2 regions of the Streptomyces sp. NPDC096012 genome follow, and region 2 is predicted to be linked to the other one. Evidence: predicted binding sites of a transcription regulator. Region 2 holds the regulator's gene; the other holds the start of a gene.

Region 1 (3,401 bases), on a different contig from region 2:
GGGACGAGTGGGACGGCACGATGGTCGACGACATGCGCCGCTTCCTGAACAAGGTCACGCGCGAGGGCTACGCCGTGGCCCGCCTGGAGGACTACCTGTGAGGCGGGCGCGGGGCCCGGCCGCGGCACTCGCCGCGGCCGTCCTCCTCGCGGGCTGCGCCCAGTCCATGGACCCCATCGAACGCCTCGGCAAGAAGGCGGCCCAAGGGGTGCACCCGCACGGCCCCGCTCCCGACCTGTCCTACCGCCACTGGGGCCTGACCGAGCCCCTGGCCCGCCCGCCCCGGCCCGCCGCCCGGCCCCTCGGCCTCGCACCGGACCCGGCGGGCCGCACCGCGCCCCGGGTCCTGGACCGCGTCCCCACCCGCGACCGGGTCGTCTTCCTCACCTACGACGACGGCGCCGAGCAGGACCCCCGCTTCGTCGACATGGTCCGCGAACTCCGGCTTCCGGTCAGCATGTTCCTCACCGACAGCGTCGCCGGGCCCGGCTACGCCCACTTCGCGCGGCTGCGCGGGCTCGGCGCCGGCATCCAGAACCACACCCTCGACCGCCGCGCGCTCGCCGGGCAGCCCTACGCCGCGCAGCGCGCCGAGATCTGCGGCCAGCAGGACCGGCTCAGATCGCGCCTGGGCGTCCGCCCCCGGCTCTTCCGGCCGCCCTACGGCAGGTACGACACCACGACCCTGCGCGCGGCGGCCGACTGCGGGATCACCGCGGTGGTGCTCTGGCGCGCCGCGATGACCCCGGGCGACCTCGTCTTCCGCCGGGGTGAGGACCGCCTCGGCCCCGGCGACGTCGTCCTCGTCGGCCCCGACGAGTCCACGGGCCCGACCCTGCGGGAACGCACGACGCGGATCCTTCGGAGGGTCCAGCAGCGGGGCCTGACGGTGGGTCGGCTCGAGGACTACCTGTAGCGAGCAGGGCCGTCCCCCGGCGCAAACCACTCGCGTGCACCCGAAACCCGGCGACGCGACGCACGGCATTGGCACTCCGCTTGACCGAGTGCTAATCGCGGTCATAGTCTCGGCTCTGGCACTCCCCACCGGAGAGTGCCAATACGCGACGGGCAGGTCCGGCACCCGCGACGACGGATCGACCTGGTCGCCACCTCAGACAGTTAACCCCGTGAGATCTCCGAAGGGGGAGGTCGGATCGTGACGACCACCAGCTCCAAGGTTGCCATCAAGCCGCTCGAGGACCGCATCGTGGTCCAGCCGCTCGACGCCGAGCAGACCACCGCCTCTGGCCTGGTCATCCCGGACACCGCGAAGGAGAAGCCCCAGGAGGGCGCCGTCCTCGCCGTGGGCCCGGGCCGCTTCGAGAACGGCGAGCGCCTGCCGCTCGACGTCAAGGTCGGCGACGTCGTCCTCTACAGCAAGTACGGCGGCACCGAGGTGAAGTACAACGGCGAGGAGTACCTCGTCCTCTCGGCTCGCGACGTGCTCGCGATCATCGAGAAGTAGCCACCACCTCGAGCAGACTTTTGCTCTGAAGCTGCGCCCCTGGCCCCCCGCAACCGATAAGAAGCCGGGCGCCCGGGGCGCAGCGTCTTTTCACACCCACAGACTCCCGAGAGGGCTCCCGCTGTCATGGCGAAGATCCTGAAGTTCGACGAGGACGCCCGTCGCGCCCTCGAGCGCGGCGTCAACAAGCTGGCCGACACGGTGAAGGTGACGATCGGCCCGCGCGGCCGCAACGTCGTCATCGACAAGAAGTTCGGCGCCCCCACCATCACCAACGACGGTGTCACGATCGCCCGCGAGGTCGAGATCGAGGACCCGTACGAGAACCTCGGCGCGCAGCTGGTGAAGGAGGTGGCCACCAAGACCAACGACATCGCTGGTGACGGCACCACCACCGCCACCGTGCTGGCCCAGGCCCTGGTCCGCGAGGGTCTGCGCAACGTCGCCGCCGGCGCCTCCCCGGCCGCCCTGAAGAAGGGCATCGACGCCGCGGTCAAGGCCGTGTGCGACGACCTGCTCGCCTCGGCCCGCCCGATCGACGAGAAGTCCGACATCGCCGCCGTCGCCGCGCTGTCCGCCCAGGACCAGCAGGTCGGCGGGCTGATCGCCGAGGCCATGGACAAGGTCGGCAAGGACGGTGTCATCACCGTCGAGGAGTCCAACACCTTCGGTCTGGAGCTGGACTTCACCGAGGGCATGGCCTTCGACAAGGGCTACCTGTCGCCGTACTTCGTGACGGACCAGGAGCGCATGGAGGCCGTCCTCGACGACCCCTACATCCTGATCAACCAGGGCAAGATCTCCTCGATCCAGGACCTGCTCCCGCTGCTCGAGAAGATCATCCAGACCAACTCCTCGAAGCCGCTGCTGATCATCGCCGAGGACGTCGAGGGCGAGGCCCTGTCGACCCTGGTCGTCAACAAGATCCGCGGCACCTTCAACGCCGTCGCGGTGAAGGCCCCCGGCTTCGGCGACCGCCGCAAGGCGATGCTGGAGGACATGGCGGTCCTCACCGGCGCCACGGTCATCTCCGAGGAGGTCGGCCTCAAGCTCGACCAGGCCGGGCTCGACGTGCTGGGCTCCGCCCGCCGCGTCACCGTGACCAAGGACGACACCACGATCGTGGACGGCGCCGGCGACCCCGCGGCCGTCCAGGGCCGCATCGCCCAGATCAAGGCCGAGATCGAGAACACCGACTCCGACTGGGACCGCGAGAAGCTCCAGGAGCGCCTCGCGAAGCTGGCCGGCGGCGTGTGCGTGATCAAGGTCGGCGCCGCCACCGAGGTGGAGCTGAAGGAGAAGAAGCACCGTCTGGAGGACGCCATCTCCGCGACCCGCGCCGCGGTCGAGGAGGGCATCGTCTCCGGTGGTGGCTCCGCTCTGGTCCACTCCTCCAAGGTCCTCGAGGGCAACCTCGACAAGACCGGCGACGAGGCCACCGGTGTCTCGGTCGTCCGCAACGCCGTGGTCGAGCCGCTGCGCTGGATCGGCGAGAACGCCGGCCAGGAGGGCTACGTCATCGTCTCCAAGGTCAAGGAACTGGAGAAGGGGCAGGGCTACAACGCCGCCACCGGCGAGTACGGCGACCTGATCAAGGCCGGCGTCATCGACCCGGTCAAGGTCACCCGTTCCGCCCTGGAGAACGCCGCCTCCATCGCCTCCCTGCTGCTCACGACCGAGACCCTGGTCGTCGAGAAGAAGGAAGAGGAGCCGGCGGACGCGGGCCACGGCCACGGCCACGCCCACTGATCCGGACGCTCTTCGGCGAAGGCCCGGCACCGTCACGGTGCCGGGCCTTCGCCCTGTCCACCGCCGCCACCGCTCCGGGCCGGCGACGGAACCCCGCCGACGACGCCCTTCCACCGGGCCGGCGGTAGAACCCCTTCCACCGGGCCGGCGGTGGAGCCTCCCACTGGAAACGGCGGCGGAACCCCTT
Region 2 (3,401 bases):
CCGGACTGGGTGCCGGGCCGGATGTCGACCTCCTCCATGCCGTCCAGCGTCTCCAGCGGCACCTTGGTGCCGAGGGCCGCCGCCGTCATCGGGATCGTGACCGTGCAGTGCAGGTCGTCACCGCGGCGCTGGAACATCGCGTGCGGCAGCTCGTGGATCTCGACGTACAGGTCGCCGGCCGGGCCGCCGCCGGGACCGACCTCGCCCTCACCGGCGAGCTGGATGCGGGTGCCGTTGTCGACACCGGCCGGGATCTTCACGGTGAGCGTGCGCCGCGAGCGGACGCGGCCGTCGCCGGCGCACTCCGGGCACGGGGTCGGGACCACCGTGCCGAAGCCCTGGCACTGGGGGCAGGGCCGCGAGGTCATGACCTGGCCCAGGAAGGACCGGGTGACCTGCGAGACCTCACCGCGGCCGCGGCACATGTCGCAGGTCTGGGCGGAGGTGCCCGGCGCCGCGCCCTCGCCGTTGCAGGTGTTGCAGACGACCGCGGTGTCGACCTGGATGTCCTTGGTCGTCCCGAAGGCCGCCTCGTCCAGCTCGATCTCGATCCGGATCATCGCGTCCTGGCCGCGCCGGGTGCGCGAGCGCGGCCCGCGCTGCGACGCCGTACCGAAGAACGCGTCCATGATGTCCGAGAAGTTGCCGAAGCCGCCGGCCCCGAAACCGCCCGCGCCCGCGCCGCCCGACTGGGAGAGCGGGTCGCCGCCGAGGTCGTAGACCTGCTTCTTCTGCGGGTCCGACAGCACCTCGTAAGCGGCGTTGATCTCCTTGAACCGCTCCTGGGTCTTCGGATCGGGGTTGACGTCCGGGTGCAGCTCGCGCGCGAGCCGACGGAACGCCTTCTTGATCTCATCCTGCGACGCGTCGCGGCGCACGCCGAGAACGGCGTAGTAGTCCGTGGCCACTTACGACTCCGCCAGGATCTGTCCGACGTACCGTGCCACTGCGCGTACCGCTCCCATCGTTCCCGGGTAGTCCATGCGGGTCGGTCCGACCACGCCGAGCTTGGCGACCGCCTCGCTGCCCGAACCGTAACCGACCGACACGACGGACGTGGAGTTGAGTCCTTCATGGGCGTTCTCGTGGCCGATGCGCACGGTCACGCCCGGATCCTTCGCCTCGCCCAGGAGCTTGAGGAGCACGACCTGCTCCTCGAGGGCCTCCAGGACGGGCCGGATCGTGAGGGGAAAGTCATGCCCGAAGCGGGTGAGATTGGCGGTGCCGCCGATCATCAGCCGCTCCTCGTTCTCCTCGACCAGTGTCTCCAGCAGGGTGGAGAGCACGGTGGAGACCGTACCGCGGTCCTCGGCCTCGAAGCCTTCCGGCAGGTCCTCGACCAGCATCGGCACGTCCGCGAACCGGCGGCCCGCGACCCGGCTGTTCAGCCGCGCCCGCAGATCGGCCAGCGAGGAGTCGCCGAACGGCGCCGGGCAGTCGACCATCCGCTGCTCGACCCGGCCGGTGTCCGTGATCAGCACCAGCATCAGGCGCGCGGGAGCCAGCGAGAGCAGCTCCACGTGCCGGACGGTGGACCGGGTCAGGGACGGGTACTGCACGACGGCGACCTGCCGGGTCAGCTGCGCGAGCAGCCGCACCGTGCGCGCCACGACGTCGTCGAGGTCGACGGCGCCCTCCAGGAAGTTCTGGATCGCCCGCCGCTCGGGCCCGGTCATCGGCTTCACGCCCGCGAGCTTGTCCACGAACAGGCGGTAGCCCTTGTCGGTGGGGATGCGCCCGGCGCTGGTGTGCGGCTGCGCGATGTACCCCTCGTCCTCCAGGGCCGCCATGTCGTTGCGCACGGTCGCCGGGGAGACGCCGAGGCTGTGCCGCTCGGTGAGCGCCTTCGAACCGACCGGCTCCTCGGTACCCACATAGTCCTGGACGATGGCGCGCAGGACCTGAAGCCTGCGTTCACTCAGCATCCGCGCGCACCTCCAGCACGTCGTCCCCAGTCGCCTCGGGGCGTCCTCCTGGCACTCTTCCCTCGCGAGTGCCAGCATCCCCCGGCCCAGTGTACGGCTGTCGGGTACACACAAGGCAAGGTCGTCCCCCGCGGTATCGCGTCCGCTCCGGGTCGTACCGCTAGCGTCGCGGTATGACGGTGACTTGGGAAGAGCTGGGGTGGGAGAGGCTGGCCGCCGGCGTCGGGCGGTGCCGACTGCCCGGCTGGGACTGCACGGTGGGGCTGGTCCTCGGCGAGGGTACGGCACTGATGGTCGACGCCGGCTCGAGCGTCGCCGAGGGGGCGCGGCTGCGGGCGCAGGCGCAGCGGCTTTCCGGCGGCCGTGTGACCCATCTCGCGCTCACCCACCCCCACTTCGACCACGTCTTCGGGGCCGCCGCGTTCGCCGGGACGGAGGGGTACGGGGCGGTGGGCGTCGACGCGGTGTTCGCGTACGGCCGCGAGGAGCTGCGCGCGGACGCGATCAGGAACGGTCTGCCGCAGGCCGACGCGGACGAGGCGGTGGACGCGCTCGCCCCGCCCCGGCACCTGGTCTCCGGCGAGTGGACCCTCGGCCTCGGCGGCGGCCACCAGGCCCTGCTGGCCAACGTGGGGCCCGGGCACACCGCGCACGACCTGGCGGTCCTGGTCCCCGGCTCGGTGTCCGGCGGGCCGGAGGTCGTCTTCTGCGGCGACCTGGTCGAGGAGTCGGGTGAGCCCCAGGCGGGCCCGGACGCGGTCCCGTCCCGCTGGCCGGACGCGCTCGACCGCCTCCTCTCCCTGGGCGGCGAGGACGCGCTCTTCGTCCCCGGCCACGGGGCCGTCGTCGACGCGGCCTTCGTGCGCCGCCAACGCGACGACCTGGCAACGCGGTTCGGTGTGACCTGAGACACATTCCCCGGGGCCGCGTGAGCTGTGCCGCTCCGGACGGTGGGTTTCGGCGTGTCGTGGGCTGCGGCATCCGGGTTCTCCTATCGTCATCCGAATGCGCCAGTACTCCGCCGACCTGACCCCGCCGTGGAAGAAGCCGAAGCCCGTGCCGGAAGTGCCGGCCGAGCCGGGCCTGGTGGTGGAGGAACCCGGCAGCGGGTTCTGCGGGGCGGTGATCCGCTGCGAGGCGGGCACGGTGACCCTGGAGGACCGCTTCGGCAAGCACCGGGTGTTCCCGATGGAGCCGCGCGGCTTCCTGCTGGAGGGCAGGGTGGTCACCCTGGTGAGGCCCGCCGCGGGCCCGGCACGGCCCACCCGCACGGCCTCCGGCTCGGTCGCCGTCCCCGGCGCACGCGCGCGTGTGGCCCGCGCCGGCCGCATCTACGTGGAGGGCCGGCACGACGCCGAGCTGGTCGAGAAGGTGTGGGGCGACGACCTGCGCATCGAGGGCGTGGTCGTGGAGTACCTGGAGGGCGTGGACGACCTGCCCGCGATCGTCGCCGAGTTCGGGCCGGGGCCGGACGCC

Evidence for each region. Region 2 encodes HrcA, which represses chaperone genes, less so after heat shock. Its sites were predicted from a motif close to TTNGCACTCNGNNNNNCNGAGTGCNAA; they were not measured.
Region 1: groES (co-chaperone GroES) is a predicted target of HrcA. The motif match lies at 985-1,011, and genes of this name have one in related genera.

The regions. Positions count from the first base shown of each region.
Region 1 covers NZ_JBEOTD010000007.1:57,446-60,846, forward strand. Annotated here, with positions in the region: gene ABVB68_RS10005 (polysaccharide deacetylase family protein) at 1-101, shown strand, start outside; gene ABVB68_RS10010 (polysaccharide deacetylase family protein) at 98-916, shown strand; gene groES (co-chaperone GroES) at 1,157-1,465, shown strand; gene groL (chaperonin GroEL) at 1,592-3,214, shown strand.
Region 2 covers NZ_JBEOTD010000004.1:289,864-293,264, forward strand. Annotated here, with positions in the region: gene dnaJ (molecular chaperone DnaJ) at 1-908, opposite strand, end outside; gene hrcA (heat-inducible transcriptional repressor HrcA) at 909-1,925, opposite strand; gene ABVB68_RS07105 (MBL fold metallo-hydrolase) at 2,099-2,833, shown strand; gene ABVB68_RS07110 (DUF3097 domain-containing protein) at 2,931-3,401, shown strand, end outside.